2 linked regions of the Parasegetibacter sp. NRK P23 genome follow. The protein of the gene in region 2 interacts with the protein of the main gene of each other region in a pairwise test. Links are inferred from orthologs where the notes say so. Each region holds a gene or a part of one and is shown on either strand. Other genes may lie near its edges. The genes, in order: M4J38_RS07375 and ung.

Region 1 (9,496 bases), 240 kb from region 2 along the record:
GCTTTCGGTGTTTTCACCAGCACGCCTCCTGATGGGGTGATCAGCAATGCCGGTCTGTTTTCAGTTGAAGCGTCCAGTTTCCCGAAATCAAGTGTATTGCTGGTGCATTCCACCCAGGTGGTATCGTTAATGGAAGGAATGCATAGTATTTCGTGGTTAAAGGAGTTCACTGAAAATGCGGGATCCAGGTTTGGCTTATCATTCCCTCGGTTAATGAGTGTCTGATAGCTTTCTATACCCACAGCTGCGAGGATAGCCTGCATGTAGTTGGATAGCCCCTTGCAATCCCCGTACTTTTTGGTGTCGGTGAACGAAGCGGGCAGGGGCCGCCATCCACCAATGCCGAGTTGAATGCTTACGTACCTGAAATTTTGCTGAAGGTAATCGTATATCTTTTTCGCTTTGGCTGCGGGTGTGGGTTCATCCTTTACCATGTTACGGAAATAAGATTTCCGCTCTTCGGAAAGATTTCCCGTTTTCTCGAAGAGTTGCAGGTACCATTTGCCTAGTCCTTCCCAGGAATTCATGTCTCCTGTATAGCCGTCCATTTCAAATTTTGAAGGTGCAATTTGTATCCAGGGGTATTGGTCGAAAGTATTTCTCGCTTTGGGTTCAGTTCTTAAAGCTTTCAATCCACCAGTTTGCCATTCGTACACTTTAGCGCCGTTAGCGGATGTGATTTTAGGTTGAAGAGTGGTATTCCACAATTTATAGCGCAGGTCTAACCCAGGTGGAGTTTTAGCAATGAAAATAAATTGCTCTACCGCGGTCTGGCTTCTTTGTATCACATTATACGGATAATGCAATGCGCCTTTAAGCCGCGTTTCCGAAACCATTTCAACGGTGATGGGATAAAAATTAGCGGGCACCTTGTAGTAATAGGCCTTACTGTCATCTATTAAGCCATCGCCAATGGATTCCATCGTCAATTGCTTTTTACCCGCTTTGCTGAGCAGTATACCATTCTTGTCATATACTTTAATTTCCACATCCCCCATTTCCTGAAATTTGTCCGTATAAGTCCCGAAAACAAGGTAACGCGCGGCCCGCTCATTCAGCACAGTAATAATGGTTCTGGTTTTTTCCACGGCTTTAGAGGCGGAATGCACTTCAAATTCCATATAGTTGTACCGGATAACCGCGTCCGCGTCTTTTACCAAACTATCCGGTATAGCAGAAACGGCAAGGTTTGTGGGTTGGGCCATTGCGGGCAGTGCGCAGCATAATCCTATCACCAATGCAATGCCTGTGTTCATCAGCACTTTCATATCAACTGTTTTCTTTTCTTCTGAAAACCACCTGTTCTGTAAGGAGGGTAAACAACTGTTTGTAGAACTCTTTAAAATTTTCATATTCTTCCACGGCATAAACCGGGCTTCGGAATTCGATATTGATCCTGAACTGCACCACGTTTTCAGTTACCTGGAATATTCTCCGGAACACGATCGAGGTATCCGGCATGATCATGCTGATGTTCTTGGGAAGTTCCTCTATGGCCGCGTCAGCCGGTAGGCGTATGGTGCCGGATACTACATAGCTTTGATTGAAACCGAAGTCCACATCCGTGAAGCGTCTTTCCGAGGTGAAAGGGTTCTTTTCCATTCCGGTGAACAGGTTCACGGTGAAGAAATTGTAATCTCCCGACTTGTTCAGCGGCAGTTTGTATTTGAATTTCTGGGTAAGTGGCAGCGTATCCGCTTTCAGGTTTTCCACTTCAAAGCTATCTATGCCCACTTTATAATCACCATTGGAAGCGTACACCGCGGCGGCGGATGAAACGGATTCTTTGTATTTTTTCACGATAGTATTTCTCGCGTATCCGTTGCTGTTGATGGTGGCGGCGCCTGTTAGACTATCACCTTTCACTTCTCCATTAAAATAAATAATTGAGGTTTTCTTCTGGTCGGGGTTCCACAATGGAACAAAGCCGGAAGCTTTATTGTCTACAATAAAAGCATCAGTTCCCATTACATCGTACGGGATCAGGTGCAGCGGGTTGTATTTGTCGGCGGCGTTCACCACGTAATAATCGTTATCTCCCTTGCAGAGCAGGATCACTTTGTTGAACTGGCTCACGAAGGGGTAAGCGCGGAACACCTTACCATGATCCCGGGTACTTACCAGGATGGGGTAGGCTTCAAGGTTCTGGTCGCGCAGGAGATTCAGGAGCAACAGGTTCAGGTCGGCGTTGGTGCCTGTTTTTTTGGCCATTACATTTTTAACCCCGTCGGTATAGATGTCTTCGATGCCGTTCCATTCAAAGTTATTGCGCACATAATCGTGTAGTATCCTGAGTTTTTCCGTATTGCTTTTGATGTTTTTCAGTTGTTCGGCTATTTCCTGAGGTACCCTGATGTTCTTCCTCAATTGTACACCGAAGTTTTCATCGGCCATGAGTTCTGAACTCAGTTTTTCCCAGGTAGACAATACCGGGATGATGGGCTGCATGGGCACCTGGATGCTGGCCAGCTGGAACTCTACCCGCTGAAGATAATCTTTGGGTGCGGCCATATACGGCTCCGAGCGCAGCGAAGGGATGTCACGCATCGTGTAAGTGTTCTCGTAATTGTCCCGTACTTTTTCCTCTTTTCTTTCCATGGGCAACCTGGATCGCATCTGTTTGGTGAAATTGAAATATTCAGGAATCACCAGGTTGTAATAGCTGAGCCCTACAGGAAGCCTGGTCTGAAAATACCATGGATCAATGGTGGAATAACTTTTTCTGATACGTTTATACCGGTATTCCACCACGCTCCCGGCTTTAAGCTCGGGGAAGGTGAAAGTGATCGTGGTAACCGAGTTATTGGTTTTTTCACGGAAGAACAGTTTCTTATCCACTTCCGTGCGCACCACTTTGCCATCGCTGCCCAGGTTATAAGTGTAAGCGCTCAAACGGTCGATCTGTTCATATTTCCGCTCATCGTAAAATGGAATCTTCACCGTGGCGTAATCGAATCCTTTCTCATTGAAAATCTTGATACGTACCACATACTCGCTTTCCGTTACAAACGGGATTTCCGACGACGGTATGTAGCGCACCCAGGCCGCATCGTAGAGGTACATCGCTTCGGCGTCCTTTTCAAAAGGACACGCGGTCATTTTCAACTCTTCTTCGGAAACTTTTCCAAAACTGGGGAGGTCTTTTTTCTGAGCGTACAGGGCACAGGAAGCCAGGCATAGCAGGAGAAAAAGGCTTAACGGTTTCATAATGGTTTAAGGTGTGTAAGGTAAAAGTTACCACAAGATATAATCTATCATGTAAATTTGAAACATAAATTTCAGCCACAATTCATATATAATGAAAATTATTTATTCATTCTTCCTCTTACTTGCGAGTTTGTTTTTAGTAGATTTTTCAGTGCAGGCACAGGAGAAGTCCGGCAGCGGAACCCTGTTGTGGAAAATATCCGGGAAAGGACTTTCCGCTCCATCTTATCTTTTCGGGACGATGCATATTGTTTGTCCGGACGACCTGATATTGTCCCCAACGCTGGAAAGCGCGATCAATAATACCAACCAGACCTATATGGAGCTGGACATGGACGATATGGGTGAGATGATGGGTATGTTTAAAATACTGCAGATGAAGGGAGGAAAAAAACTGAAGGACCTGCTTACACCGGAGGAATATGATAAGGTGAAAAAGTTCTTTGCCACCGCTAAAACACCGATTCCTTTCGCGATGATGGAAGGCTACAAACCTATGCTGATCTCCTCGATCATATTCCAGCAACTGATGGATTGTGGCGCCACCGAAGGCATGGAGGCGCTGATTATGAAAAAGGTAAAGACCAATGGTAAAGAGATTTACGGGCTGGAAACGGCGGCTTTCCAGGGCAGCATATTTGATAGTATTCCTTATGAATTACAGGCTAAAGAACTGGTGAAATCCATTGATAGCCTTGAGTCGAATAAGAAGATGGTTAACGATATGCTGGAGGTTTACCGTAAACAGGATATGGTGAAACTGGAGAAGATGCTCCTGGAATCGGATCCTACCATCGCGGCTTATTCTGATCTTTTGTTGTATGAAAGAAACAGAAACTGGGTGTCGAAAATACCAGCGATTATAAAAGATAAGCCCACATTATTTGCGGTTGGCGCCGGGCATTTGGTGGGAGATAAGGGGGTGGTGGAACTGTTGCGGAAGGAAGGCTATAAGGTGGAGGCGATGAAGTAGGGTTAGGCTAAAAAAATATTGGATTCCAAACCGGGAAGCTAAATTCATTCAGCCACCGATTCAAAATCCAACATTTAAAATTCAAAATTCCTTAAAACTGCTCCAGTCCGCTGAAGAAGAAAGCGCCTTCAATGGCGGCGTTCTCATCGCTGTCGCTTCCGTGGATAGCGTTTTCGCCGATGGATGCGGCGAACTGCTTACGGATGGTACCTTCAGCCGCCTGTGCGGGGTTGGTGGCGCCGATCAGTTCACGGAAAGCGGCCACTGCGTTCTCCTTCTCAAGGATAGCGGCTATAATTACGCCACTGCTCATGAATTCCACCAGCTCACCGTAGAAAGGCCTTTCCTTGTGTACGGCGTAGAATTCACCTGCTTTTTCGGCAGATAATTTAATTTGTTTCAATGCCACGATGCGGTAGCCTTCTTTGATGATTCGGTCGAGAATGGCGCCTGCATGTCCTTTGGACATGGCATCCGGCTTGATCATGGTAAACGTTCTGTTGCTCATATTCCTGGTATCAATTTGGGGGGCAAAGATATATAAAATTCCCTACCTTCGCCTCCGTTTGAAATGAAAGCAATTACAGAAGTTTATCCATTACTGGCAACCCCTGCTAAGATAGCGGTTACCACCCACCAGAAGCCGGATCCCGATGCCATGGGGTCCTCACTGGCATTGTGCCACCTGCTGCGGCAGTTGGGGCATACCGTTACCGTTGTTTCTCCCACCAACTGGGCCGATTTCCTGAAATGGATGCCCGGTGCCGGCGAAGTGATCGATTTTGAAGCGAACCGGGAAAAAGCCACCATGGCGCTGAAAGAAGCGGAATGGGTGTTCTGCCTCGACTACAATCATTTCGACCGCACCAAGAACCTGGCGCCCCTGCTCCGTGAACTGAATGCCACCAAAGTTTTGGTGGACCACCACCAGCAACCCGATACCGCCGCCTTTCAATACGGTATCAGCGATACGGGAAAAAGTTCCACCTGTGAAATGATCTACGACTTTATCGTGGAAGGCGGATGGAGCGATAAGATCACCCTTGATATGGCTTCCTGCCTGTATTCCGGCGTGATCGGCGATACCGGATCCTTCCGTTTCAAGGCCACTAAGGCTTCCGTGCACCGCATGGTGGCGCACCTGAAGGACCTAGGACTGAACCACACCGAAATTCATGAGGCACTCTACGATAATTTCCTGGAGAACAGGCTCCGCTTTATCGGGCATGTACTGTCCAACAGGATGGAAGTATTTTATGAGTACAACGCGGCGCTGATCTCCATTACAAAGGGTGATCTCCTGCGCTTCAACATCAAAACCGGGGATACCGAAGGCTTGGTCAACTACCCCCTCAGTATCCAGGGCATCAAATTCGCCGGACTGGTGATAGACCGTGATGAAGAAAGAAAATGGAGTTTCAGAAGTAAAGGTGATTTTGATGTGAACACCTTTGCAAGACTTCATTTTGAAGGTGGTGGGCATTTCAACGCCGCAGGCGGAAGAAGCAGCGATGCGCTTGACGTTACCGCCCAGAAATTCAGGAACGTACTCAAAGAATTTGAACATCAACTCACTTAAGTTTATAGCCCCGGATGGAACGCGCCTCCTCCTTAAGGCCTGAAAAACAATGGCGCTCAAAAACAACGTGTAATGAAACAATTATTTCTTTTCGGGGCAGCGCTTACGATACTTGCCGCCGCCGAATCCTGTAAGGGCAAGACCTCTTACGACAAAACCAAGAGCGGACTGATGTACAAAATCATCTCCGACGAAAAGAACCCGGTGGTGAAAAAAGGGGAGTTCCTGAAAGTGCATTTCCAGCAAAAAGTGCGGGATACAGTGCTGATGAGTTCTTTCACTTCCTTGCCTGAGTACATCCGTGTAGACAGCGTAGGACCTGAATACAGTCCCCTGGAAGTGTTCACCATGCTCCGCAAGGGCGATAGCCTCGTGGTGGCACAAATCACCGATACACTGGAGAAAAAAGGTATGGGCCAGCTTCCTCCGTTCATGAAGAAAGGTGACCACCTGTTGCTTACCCTCCGCGTGCTGGATGTATTTAAAGATGAAGCCGCTGTAGAAGCCGACCGCGAAAAAGAAGCGGAAGCCTTTAAAGAAGGGGAAGTGAAAGTGCTGCAACAGTTCATGGCCTCTAAAAAGATCAACGCGCAACCCGCCGGGAAAGGCGTATTCGTGGAAATCCAGCAGCAGGGAACCGGCGCGGTGGCCGATACCGGCAAAACCGTTTCCGTAATGTACACCGGTACTTTGCTGGACGGCACCAAATTCGACAGCAACCGCGATACCGCGATGAACCCCACCAAACAGCCGCTTACCTTCACCGTTGGTCAGCAACAAATGATCCCCGGCTTCGAGCAGGGTGTGAAACTGCTGAGCAAAGGCGCTAAAGCGAAAATATACATCCCTTCCATGATGGGTTACGGCCGCAGGCCAATGCCCGGTGGTAAAGGCTATGACCACCTCATTTTTGATGTGGAAGTAGTGGATATCAAGTAAGGGGCCTCACCCCAACCCCTCTCCCTGGGGAGAGGGGCGGGAACATCATATGATGTTTGGGATTAAATTATGGAGTTGGATTTTGAATTGGGTCACTACCTTGTTCGAAATCCAACTTTTAGTTTAACACGAAGATGCTTTCCGTTAATAGGAGATATAGCGCCCTTATAAGCCGCCTAACATCATATAATGTTTGGGATTAAATTATAGAGTTGGATTTTGAATTGGGTTACTACCTTGTTCGAAATCCAACTTTTAGTTTAACTCAATTATACTTTACAGCATGAGGAGGAAGTACCTTATTGCCCACCCAACATAACATGCTGTGCTTGCCCCTCTCCCCAGGGAGAGGGGGTGGGGTGAGGCTTTATGTCCCCCACCAATCTCACACACTCCACCGCTTCCTTCACATCGTGCACACGCAATATTGCGGCACCTTTCATCAATGCGACCGTATGGAGCACCGTGGTGCCATTCAGCGCTTCTTCTGCGGTAATACCCAGTGTACGCCAGATCATTCCTTTTCTGGAAACGCCAGCCAGTAAAGGAAGTCCGGGTATATGCAGCAGTTCCATCTTTCGGAGCAGTTCGAAGTTGTGTGCCGTTGTTTTTCCGAAACCAAATCCGGGATCCAGTATAATATCTTTGATACCTGCGCTCCTGCACGCATGTATTCTTTCAATAAAATAATCCAGGACTTCCTGCCCAATGTTGTTGTATTCGGGCTGTTGTTGCATAGTGGCGGGCGTCCCTTTCATGTGCATTGCGATATACGGGGCACCCAGCGCCGCCACGGTGGGAAGCATGGCTTCATCCATTAAACCGGCGCTGATATCATTGATGATGCCGGCACCTGCTTCGAATGCGGCTTTCGCTACGGAAGCGTAATAGGTATCAATGGAAAGCAGCGCATCAGGGAAATGCGTATACAGGGTTTGGATGGCGGGTACCACTCTTTGTATTTCTTCTTCCGCGCTAATGGTGCTGCTGCCGGGACGCGTACTTTGTCCGCCGATGTCAAGCATGGCTGCGCCTTCTTCCAGCATCCGTCCTGCTTTTGCCACCAGTTCATTCAAACCGGTTCTGCTTCCGGCATAAAATGAATCGGGCGTAACATTGATGATGCCCATGACTACCGGCTTTTCCGCTATAAATAACTTTCCCCTGTAATTGATGCGTAACATGCGCCTGATTCTTTACTTTTGAAGGCTGTATACAAGCCTTTTATGAACAATATTCCAAATACGTTAGAACAATACAATGCCGCCCTCGGCCGATGCAAAGATATCTTTCTGAAGAAAACAAAAGACTATGGCACTTCCTGGCGCGTGCTGCGCACCATTTCGGTAGCGGATCAACTGTACATAAAAGTGCAGCGGATACGTACCATCCAGGAGAATAAAACGCAGTTGATCGGCGACGATATTAAAGGTGAATTCATCGGGATCGTGAACTATGGCATTATCGGTTTGATACAACTGGATATTGGCGCCGGTGTGGTGGATGAACTTCCTTATGAAAAAGCACAGGAACTGTACGAAGCAAAAGCGCTGGCCATCCGTGAACTGATGGAAAAAAAGAACCATGATTACGGGGAAGCCTGGCGCGAAATGAGCCAGGAGAGTCTGGCCGACCTGATACTGGTGAAACTGCTGCGCATCCGCCAGATACTCGCCAACGATGGGAAAACGCTCATCAGTGAAGGGATCGACGCCAATTACCAGGATATCGTAAATTACGCGCTCTTCGCCCTAATACTGATAGAAGAAGGAAAACACCGGAACGCATAAAAATGATCGTACTATGAAGTTATTGCTAACCCTTATCAGGTGGTTCGTTGGAATCTTATTCATTTTTTCAGGACTCATCAAAGCCAATGATCCGCTCGGACTCAGTTATAAAATGCAGGAATTCTTTGAAGTGTGGGGCATGCATGGCTTCAACGATTATACGCTGGCCCTTTCGGTACTGATGATCGCCTTCGAGATCATTGCCGGGGTGGCCGTGATTGTGGGGTGGAAGATGCGCCTGTTCAGTTGGCTGCTCCTGCTCCTCATCATCTTCTTTACTTTCCTTACCGCCTATGCGCTTTTCTCCGGTAAAATAAAAACCTGCGGTTGTTTCGGAGATTGTATTCCGCTCACCGCCAACCAATCCTTCTGGAAAGACGTGATCCTGACCGTGCTGATCGGTATCATATTCCTGTACCGAAACAAAATTAAGCCCGCACTGGGCACAGGAAAGAACGTATTGATCCTGCTGGTGACCACTGTATTCAGCTTCGGCATCCAGTGGTATGTATTGCAACACCAGCCTGTACTGGATTGTCTTCCATACAAAGTGGGGAATAACATCCCGGAAAAAATGAAGGCGCCAGCCGGTTCGATCCCCGATAGTATCGTGATCAACTTTGTGTACAATAAAGGAGGCAAAGAAGTGGAATTTTCCGCCGACGCGTTCCCCGAAGATTTTGACGAATCCGTTTACCAGTTCGTGCGCCGTTACGATAAAGTGGTGCGCAAAGGAAACGCCGAGCCGCCCATTAAAGATTTCTCGCTTAATACGCTCAGCGGCAACGATACCACCGCGGCCATCATGGAGCAACCGGGCTTTACCGTGCTTTTCTTCGCGAAAGATGTCAGTACGCCGGTAAGCGCCTGGGCCAATCGTTTCAGGGAAGTTCAAACCGCGGCCGCGCTCCGCAATATTCCCGTATTACTGGTTACGGCCGATGCCACCGGAATGCAGCGGGAACTTACCAAAGCCGGGGTGAACGCACCCGTTATCCTGAAGTGTGA
Region 2 (9,381 bases):
ATGGACCTTTCCGCGGTGGAAGATTATAAACCATACATACAGGGGCTGCTCATCGAATTGTGTGACAGTAGCCTGCTGGATGCCGCCATTTATAAGCGGTACTTCCCCCAGATTTATGTAGATGCGCGGATGGAACTGAAAAAGATGCAGGTGGGTGATGAGAAAAAAATGGACCGCGAAGAAGAGGACGGAGATATGGTAGAAGAGGGAGATGAGGACCGCAAAGACTTGCCCGTGTACACCTACGCACGCTTGCTGGCGCCGTTTTACGCCCAGCACAACAATGTGCAACTCTATTTTAAAAGGCTGCTTGAAGTGCGCGATGAACGGACCAAACTGACCATCGCGACACTGATGCTGGAACAGAAGATTCCACTACCTGATACCATGTACCATTACCTCGCTTCCCGTGTGGTCACTTCTGCTGCCTGGTTGCGTGCGCTGGAGAAACAGGGCATGGCCTCAAAGTTTCCCACGGCATTTAAAAAGCAGGTGGATATTTCAAGGAGTTTATTGCTGGAATCGGAAGGGTACGAACAATTCCACGCCGTAGAAATGAAGGGCCGTTCCTGGGTGGCGATAAAAGGCAGAGCGGGATGGGTGTATTTCTTCCGCTACAAGATATTGCCGGACGATGAATGGCAACTGGGGCTTTCAGGCATTCAGCCCGCCAATGAAAAACTGGTGGATGTGAAAGGTGATCTTGTACGGCTCACTAAAAAGGCGATAAACTCCGGTACGCCGCTGGACGAGCAGTTCCAGGACCAACTGATCCGGCTCATTTATGAGAACAGGCAGAGTTCGGCAGGTTTCTTTAATGAATATGACCGTTATTGAATCAATTGACCTTTTTCCATCCGTAGGATCCGGTCGCAGAAATAGCGTACCACTTCACGGTCATGGGAAATAAACAATAAGGTGAGGTTGAACCGGGCTTTTAGCTCATTCAGGAGATTGAGCACCTGGGCCTGAACGCTTACATCCAAAGCGGAGACGGATTCATCGCATACGATGAATGCCGGTTCCATGGAAAGCGCCCGGGCAATGGAAATGCGTTGCCGCTGTCCTCCGGAGAACTCGTGCGGATACTTCGTGATGGAAGAACCCGGTAATTGCACGTGGTCGAGCAGTTCAAGCACCCGTTTTTTCCTTGCGTTACGGTCCGGGAAAATACCGTGTATCAGCATAGGTTCTTCCAGCAAGGCCCCCACTGTTTTGGACGGGTTAAGGGAAGAATATGGATCCTGGAAGATCAACTGCATTTTACGCCTCAGTTTTTTCCATTGGGCCGAATTCAGTTGGGTGATGTCTTCTCCTTCAAATTGTATTTCCGTTTCTTTTTCAGGCGCCACCAGGTGTAAAAGCGCTCTTCCCGTGGTGGTTTTCCCACATCCTGAAGGGCCCGTTAATCCCAATGTTTCTCCTTTAAAAATATCAAAGGAGATATTGTCAACCGCTCTGAAAGCGGTTTTCTTCCCGTTTATGGCAGTCCGGTAGTGCAGCACGGACATGTTTTTAACGGATATCAATACGTTTTTTTCTCGTGGTGCAATGGGTGTAATAGGAGGAGATTCATGGTGATGTGCTCCGATCGTCATCAGTTGCTGTACGTTGGGAAGCGGGGTGCCTTTGGCGTACAAGGCCGGGCGGCAGGCAAGCAGCGCACGGGTATAGGGATGTTCAGCTTGCGTGAAAATGTTACTGGTAGTATTGTTTTCCACCAGTTCGCCCTTATACATGACAAGGATGCGGTCGGCGGTGTTCTCTACCAAACCAAGATCGTGTGTAATAAAAAGGATCGCGAGTTGTTGTTCCTGCTGCAATTGCCGGAGCAGGGCCACGATGGAGCGTTGCACATCGTAATCGAGCGCGGTGGTGGGTTCATCGCAGATCAGTAATGATGGGCCGCAACTCACGGCCAGGGCGATCATCACCCTTTGCTTCTGCCCACCGCTTATTTCGTGCGGGTATTTGTGGATGATCTTTTCGGGGTCAGGCAATTCCACTTTCCGGCAAAGCGCAATGGCTTTGTCCCGGGCTTGCGTATGCGAAATCCCCTGGTGACGCACCATTGCTTCCATGATCTGTTCGCCGCAAGTGAGTAGCGGATTGAGCGAGGTCATCGGTTCCTGGAAGATCATGGCCGCTTCTTTGCCCCGTAATGCGGCCATATCCTGTTCTCCGGCATTCGTGATGGAAATAGCCGTATTGTTTTTGGTGTGCAATACAATCTCGCCTTCATAGGCCGTTGTATTCCTGTCCAGCAATTGCAGGATGGAGAGTGCGGTCACCGATTTGCCGGAGCCGGATTCGCCTACCAGTGCCACCCATTCTCCTTTGCGGATGGAGCAACTCAGGTGTTGAACGGCCCGGAAAGTATTTTCTGCTCCGCGAAAGCTGATGGAAAGGTCTTTGATGGAAAGAATGGTACTCAAAAGCTGTATTTGTTTCAGTTTTAAAACCGGAGGTGCCTTACCGTTAGTCCGTCGTTGATGAGTTGTTTCAGGGAATCGATCCCAATTTTAAGGTGATTTTCCACGAATTTACCGGTGATTTGCTTGTCGCTTTCCTCCGTTTTTACGCCTTCCGGTATCATGGGCTGATCGCTCACCAACAGGAGCGCGCCGGTAGGTATTTTATTGTAAAAGCCTACGGTAAAGATGGTGGCGGTCTCCATATCGATCGCGTAAGCGCGGATGCGTTGCAGGTATTCTTTAAATTCTTCATCGTGTTCCCATACGCGGCGGTTCGTGGTATAGCAGGTTCCCGTCCAGTAGTCTACGCCATAATCGCGGATCGTGGTGGAAATAGCTTTCTGCAAAGCGAAGGCCGGCATGGCCGGTACTTCCGGGGGGAAATAGTCGTTTGAAGTACCTTCTCCGCGTATCGCCGCGATCGGCAGGATCAGGTCACCAAGTTTATTCCTTTTCTTCAACCCGCCGCATTTGCCCAGGAACAGCACGGCTTTAGGGGCGATAGCGCTGAGCAGGTCCATGATGGTGGCCGCGCCGGGACTGCCCATCCCGAAATTGATGATGGTGATGCCTTCGGCCGTGGCGCATTGCATCGGCCTTTCAAGCCCCACCACTTCCACCTTGTTCCAGGCGGCGAACAACTTCACGTAGTTGCTGAAATTCGTGAGCAGGATGTACTGGCCGAAGTTTTCCAGTTTCTCGCCCGTATAGCGCGGCAGCCAGTTGTTGATGATCTCTTCTTTCGTTTTCATCCGCGTGTGTTTAAGATCACCCAATTTACTTTAAATGTTTCAATTACCTTCGTTGCATGCTCCGTGTTACATTTCCCGACCATTCCTTCAGGTTAAAAAAAGAAGGGGAAAAAGAATGGATCTTCGATGAATTCAGGAAGATATGGGTCCGGTTAACACCCGAAGAGTGGGTGCGCCAGCATTTCCTGCATTTCTTTTCAGCAACCTTGTTGTATCCTGCTTCATTGATCGCAGTGGAAAAGGAAATGAAGCTCTTCGACACGAAGAAACGTTTCGATATCCTCGTGTACGACCGCAAGCACCAGCCCTGGATGATGGTGGAATGTAAATCAACAGATGTGGAACTGAATGCCCTGGTGTTGGAACAGGTGATCCGTTATAATATGGCGGTCCCCGTTACTTATATGATTGTAACGAACGGGTACTATACCCGTGGTTTTGAAAGAAAAAACGGTAAACTGACGGAATTGGAGGTATTCCCGGTTTTCCCCGGCACTAGCCTTCTAGGTGAATAGAGAACATGATCATGCGGGAGCTCATCCTGTCGATCACATTCGAGAACTTCAGGCTTTCATCCCGTGCATGAATATTTCCCAGCCCGTTGGATATCTTGATTTCCGGGGAGAAGATAAAACTCTGGAAATAGAAATTGAAACCGATGCCCGCTTCAATACCATAGTCCATTTTTTTGATCTTCACCAGGTCTTCGGCCTGGCGGGCACGGGCATTCGAGGCTAGATCATAGTCCATTTTTAACCCACCCAACATGTACACGCGGAAGTTACCAATACGGTCGGAGTTGAACTTCAGTTGCGCGGGGAAAGAAACGATCACCGATTCCACGGGTTTGGTGGTAATGGGTTCTTCCTCTTTGATTTCGTCCGGATATTTGAGGTGATAGGAAACGGATTTGGTCGCAAAAATGAGTTGTGGGTTAAAGCGGGCTTCAAACCTTTTCGTGAGGCGCGCGGTGGCCGAAAGGCCAAGCCCGAAGCCGCCGTTGTTCAGCGGTTCCGCCACCATAACCGAATCGTACTGGAGGAACCGGGGATGTTGGTTCAGGTGAAAGCGGCTGCTGTTGTAACCGAGGGTGATACCGAAATAATATTTTTTAAGATCGTGATCCGGAAGGTAAAGTTCTTTTTGCTGGCTATGACCCGCAAAAGAAGCGATCAGGAAGAAACAGGCGTAGAAGGCTTTTTTCCACTGTAAATTGTACATATTCCTAAGCTCAGCGGTTTCATTGCGGTGTCGCAATAACCGGTTTTGTTTAAAATAGTTATAAAATCCGGGCCTTCGGGGAATGCTTTCACGGAATCGTTCAGGTATTGATAGGCTTCCCTGCTTTTAGAAAAAAGCTTGCCAAACTGTGGCGCCACCAGTCCCATGTAAAAATTATACAGGTTCCGGAAGCCACCTGTTTTGGGTTTGGAAAATTCCAGGACGATCAGCTGGCCACCGGGGCGCAGCACCCTGTTCATTTCGCGGAGTCCTTTTTCGAGGTCTTCGAAGTTCCTTACACCAAACGCTACCGTTACCGCATCAAACGAGTTGTCGGGGTGGTTTATTGTTTCGCTGTCGCCGCTTTCCAGCCGGATGTATTTTTCCAATCCTTTGGTTTTCAGCTTCTTTCTGCCGAAATCCAGCATGCCTTCAGAGATATCAATCCCGATAATTTCGGTTGGTTTTAACATTTTCCAGGTCAGGATGGCTACATCGCCTGTACCTGTTGCCACATCCAGTACCCTTTTGGGCTGAAGGGGTTTGAGCAGCCGGATGGCTTTTCTGCGCCAGCCTTTATCGATGCCCATGGAAAGGAAGCGGTTAAGGAAATCGTAGCGGAACGCGATCTGGTTGAACATTTCGGCTACCTGCTTCTTTTTGGTGCTTTCCGAGTCTTTAAACGGCACTATCTCATCGTGGGGAAGCTTGTTTTGCATAGGGCGCAAAGGTAGGATATTATGGGAACGGGGAAGAGTGATGTTTAATTTTGGAGGTTGAATTTCTACAAAAACCAATCAATCGGTTCCAATCCGTTCGCGGCGAGGTAGGCGTTGGCTTTGGAAAAATGTTTGCAGCCGAAGAAGCCTTTGTCGGCGGAAAAAGGAGAGGGGTGGGCCGCTTTCAGGAGCAGGTGTTTGGTTTCATCGATCAGTACCTGTTTTTCATGCGCGAAACGTCCCCACAACATAAATACGACGTGTTTTTTCTTTTCTGAAATAGTTTTGATCACGGCATCCGTAAATTCCATCCAGCCCGATTTGGAGTGGCTGGCCGGTTCGTTTGCCCGTACCGTTAGTACCGCGTTGAGGAGCAGCACGCCTTGCTCTGCCCATTTTTCGAGTGTGCCATGGGAAGGGATGGGCATTCCGATATCAGCATGTAGTTCCTTAAAGATGTTCACCAGCGACGGTGGTGGTTTGATGCCGGGGGGAACGGAAAAACTGAGTCCGTGCGCTTGTCCGGGACCGTGATAGGGGTCTTGTCCGAGGATCACGACCTTTACGTTGTCGAAGCTGGTTTTATCGAATGCGTGGAAGATGAATTTGCCCGGAGGGTAGATGGTTTTGCCGGCCATTACTTCCATTTTGATGAAAGTGGTGACTTGCTGGAAGTAGGTTTTGGAGAATTCGTTTTTGAGTTGTTCTTTCCAGGAGGGGCCGATGTGTACTTCCATGCTGGCGGTGGTTTTAGGTGCAATCTAAGGATTATTTTTCACGCACTGCTTACTGCTTTGCAGTTCGCAGCGCACTGCTTCGTACCTCGCAGGAGCAAGGACGCAAGACGTTGTTTGTGTTTAGGGCGGTTGCTGGAGTAAGTTTTTTTATTTCTCGCCACGGCGCAAAGGCGCAACGTTGGAGCATTATTTTGTTGGTATCGCCTCACCCCCAACCCCTCTCCCCAGGGAGAGGGGCTTGTTTATCACCTTCCTTAAGTGACGTGTATATTAGAAGTTTTTATTTATTCATGTACAAAAACGGCTGTGAAATCCGTGCTATCAAAAGGTATTCTATCCACTTTCAAATACACGGCTACCGTAATAACCATTACAAATTCTTATTATGATGAAAACTAATCGCTGATTTCTTGCCCCTCTCCCACGGGAGAGGGGTTGGGGGTGAGGCACCTTGAACACGTGGCGCGTCCGTTTTCTAGGCTAAAAGTCACCAGCCTGAAGCAGCGCGACAAATACATCTTCCATTCCAACCAGCAAAAAACCAACCACTCCCCATAAAGCAGCCACGTAGCGTCGTTGCGCCGTGGCGAGAAAACATTCAACAGCAACAAGCACCTCAACCGCTCCTTGCGTCCTTGCTACTTCGCGTTGCGAGGTACGAAGCAATTGCGTGAAACCTTACTTTCCCAGATACCCCACCACGCGCCTGAAAGTCTCTTCCTCACTCAACTCCTCCGGCACAAATTTTTCGCCGATCACCTGCTCGTACAACTCAATGTAGCGTTGCGAAATCGTTTGGATCCATTCGTCACTCATTTCAGGAACGGATTGTCCTTCCTTGCCCATGAAGTTGTTGGCGATGAGCCATTCCCTTACGAACTCTTTGCTCAGTTGTTTTTGCTTTTCACCTTTTTGTTGCCTCTCTTCATAACCATCGGCATAGAAGTAGCGGGAAGAATCGGGTGTGTGGATTTCATCCATTAAATAAATGGTATCGCCGATTTTACCGAATTCATATTTGGTATCCACGAGGATCAGTCCGCGTTTGGCGGCGATTTCCTTGCCACGTTGAAAAAGGGCCAGTGTATACTTTTCAAGTTGAACATAATCTGCTTCGGAAACGATGCCGCGCTCGATGATCGCTTCTCTGGAAATATCTTCATCGTGTCCCACTTCCGCTTTGGTGGAAGGTGTAATGATGGGCGTGGGGAAGTAATCGTTCTCCTTCATGCCTTCCGGCATCGGAACACCACACAATTCACGTAAACCGGAATTGTAGGTGCGCCAGGCGTGCCCTGTGAGGTTTCCTCTCACCACCATCTCTACCCGAAACGGCATACACTTCTTCCCAATGGAAACATTGGGTGCGGGAGATGCTTCCAGCCAGTTGGGACAAATATCTTCCGTTGCTTTCAGCATGTATGCAGCAATCTGGTTTAAAACCTGTCCTTTATAAGGAATGGGCCTGGGAAGGATCACATCAAAAGCCGAAATCCGGTTCGAAGCGATCATCACCAGCAGATCATCACCAATCGTATATACATCACGTACTTTACCCTTGTAGAAGGCTGTTTGGCGGGGGAAGGAAAAATTACTCATGGCGCGAAGTTATATCTCCTACCCAAATACCCCAAAAAATACCTCTAACCTTCATGTAATCAATTAGTTTGGGGAAAAATATTTTTTTCATGCAACGGCAAACTAATTGTAAATTCAAGTATGTTTATTACCTAAACAAAAACTACAGTTATGAGAAAGAGCCTCCGTTACGCCTTCGCTCTGATGATGACTGCCTTTTTCTCGATTGCCGCCATTGCGCAGACTGCCACCATCTCCGGAACCGTGAAGCATGCTTCCAACGATGAAACCATATCCGCAGTTTCCGTGACCATCAAAGGCTCGACGATTGGCACCTTCACAGACGACAAAGGTTTCTTCCGGTTATCCACCAACCAGAAACCTCCTTTTATACTTGTTTTCTCCTCCATCGGATTTGAAACAAAAGAAGTGAATGTAACCTCGGTTACAGAGGAACTCTCGGTCACCATTACCCCAGGCGCCACTATCGGTGAAGAAATTGTGGTGGCCGCGTCAAGGTTACCCGAACGTATACTCGAATCGCCGGTGACGGTGGAAAGGGTGAATGCCGCTACCATCCGGAATATGCCAGCGCCCAACTTCTATGAGGGTATGGCCAACCTGAAAGGGGTGGATATGACCACTTCGAGCCTGACCTTTCGCACCGTGAGTACCCGCGGTTTCAACGGCAGTGGTAATCTCCGTTTTAACCAGTTCATCGACGGGATGGACAACCAGGCTCCTGGACTGAACTTCTCCGTAGGTAACGTGATCGGTATGACCGAACTGGATGTGGAAAGCGTGGAGCTGCTGCCAGGCGCATCTTCCGCCCTCTATGGCTCCGGTGGTATGAATGGTACTTTGCTGATGAACAGTAAGAATCCGTTCCGCTACCAGGGGCTGAGTTTCCAGATCAAGCAGGGGGCCATGCACACGGATGGAAGTCAGCGCGATATCTCACCTTACTACGATTGGGCCGTGCGCTATGGAAAAGCCTTCAACAACAAATTCGCCTTCAAACTCTCCGCCCAGTACATTCAGGCCCGCGACTGGCAGGCTGAAGACTTCCGCAACCTGGATCGCAACAATGTGTTCAGCGCCATCAAAAATGGTGACCGCAGTTCGGACCCTAACTACGATGGGGTGAATGTGTATGGAGATGAAGTGTCCTTCAATATGAGAACGCTTTCTTCGATTATTGTGGGAACGGCGCAGCAACAATATGTCGCGCAATACATGCAGGCTACAGGAAATATGCCTACGGCCACTCAAATTGACGCGTTTCTCAGAAGCGCGGGAAGTGGTGTTTCTCCATTCTACCTTGGCCTTCAGAACAACCTTATCCCCGATCAGAACGTTTCCAGAACGGGTTACAACGAACCTGATATGGTGGACTACGGCACTTATAATGTGAAGCTCTCCGGCGGACTGTATTATAATATAACGCCCAACATTGAAGCTTCCTTACTGGCTTACTGGGGAACGGGCACAACAGTATACACGGGTGCCGACAGGTATTCGCTCCGTAACCTGAAAATCGGTCAGTACAAGGCTGAAGTAAAAGGAAAGAACTGGTTCGTGCGTGCATACACGACCCAGGAAAATGCGGGTGAATCTTACAATACTACAGCGCTTGCAGCGTATATCAACGAAGCCTGGAAGCCTAGTTTAAGTACCAGTTCAGCCGCCGCGCTCGCGGGTTCCTGGTATCCGCAATACATTGGCGCTTACTTGCAGGCCGTGGGCAGCGCCGCGCCCAATCCACATGCTGTGGCACGTGCGTTTGCCGACCAGGGACGCTATATGCCCGGATCTGAAGCATTTGAAAGTGCCTATGACCGGCTGAGAAGAGTACCCATTTCACAACAAGGTGCACTGTTCGTGGATAAAACCGATATGT

The links.
Region 1: the proteins of ung (region 2) and M4J38_RS07375 interact in binary tests that used the Escherichia coli proteins (3 or more experiments, as listed by UniProt). The link is inferred for Parasegetibacter sp. NRK P23 from one-to-one orthologs.

What each region holds. Positions count from the first base shown.
Region 1 is NZ_JAMDLG010000001.1:1,803,845-1,813,340, forward strand. Bases 2,981-5,870 are described here. They hold M4J38_RS07375 (nucleoside-diphosphate kinase), read right to left. Parts: upstream 4,689-5,870; coding sequence 4,272-4,688; downstream 2,981-4,271. Other genes in these bases: M4J38_RS07365 (DUF3857 domain-containing protein), read right to left, coding at 2,981-3,207; M4J38_RS07370 (TraB/GumN family protein), read left to right, coding at 3,299-4,180; M4J38_RS07380 (bifunctional oligoribonuclease/PAP phosphatase NrnA), read left to right, coding at 4,752-5,759; M4J38_RS07385 (FKBP-type peptidyl-prolyl cis-trans isomerase), read left to right, coding at 5,832-5,870. In the rest of the region: M4J38_RS07360 (transglutaminase-like domain-containing protein), read right to left, coding at 1-1,268; more of M4J38_RS07365, read right to left, coding at 1,270-2,980; more of M4J38_RS07385, read left to right, coding at 5,871-6,698; folP (dihydropteroate synthase), read right to left, coding at 6,998-7,882; M4J38_RS07395 (DUF1599 domain-containing protein), read left to right, coding at 7,925-8,488; M4J38_RS07400 (BT_3928 family protein), read left to right, coding at 8,502-9,496. UniProt on the Escherichia coli protein: Major role in the synthesis of nucleoside triphosphates other than ATP. The ATP gamma phosphate is transferred to the NDP beta phosphate via a ping-pong mechanism, using a phosphorylated active-site intermediate.
Region 2 is NZ_JAMDLG010000001.1:1,560,564-1,569,944, forward strand. Bases 4,068-6,842 are described here. They hold ung (uracil-DNA glycosylase), read right to left. Parts: upstream 5,904-6,842; coding sequence 5,232-5,903; downstream 4,068-5,231. Other genes in these bases: M4J38_RS06315 (outer membrane beta-barrel protein), read right to left, coding at 4,068-4,447; ubiE (bifunctional demethylmenaquinone methyltransferase/2-methoxy-6-polyprenyl-1,4-benzoquinol methylase UbiE), read right to left, coding at 4,399-5,166; M4J38_RS06330 (phosphoribosylaminoimidazolesuccinocarboxamide synthase), read right to left, coding at 6,582-6,842. Also shown: M4J38_RS06295 (TraB/GumN family protein), read left to right, coding at 1-837; M4J38_RS06300 (ABC transporter ATP-binding protein), read right to left, coding at 831-2,435; M4J38_RS06305 (AMP nucleosidase), read right to left, coding at 2,456-3,226; M4J38_RS06310 (type I restriction enzyme HsdR N-terminal domain-containing protein), read left to right, coding at 3,283-3,741; more of M4J38_RS06315, read right to left, coding at 3,722-4,067; more of M4J38_RS06330, read right to left, coding at 6,843-7,502; M4J38_RS06335 (TonB-dependent receptor), read left to right, coding at 7,653-9,381. UniProt on the Escherichia coli protein: Excises uracil residues from the DNA which can arise as a result of misincorporation of dUMP residues by DNA polymerase or due to deamination of cytosine.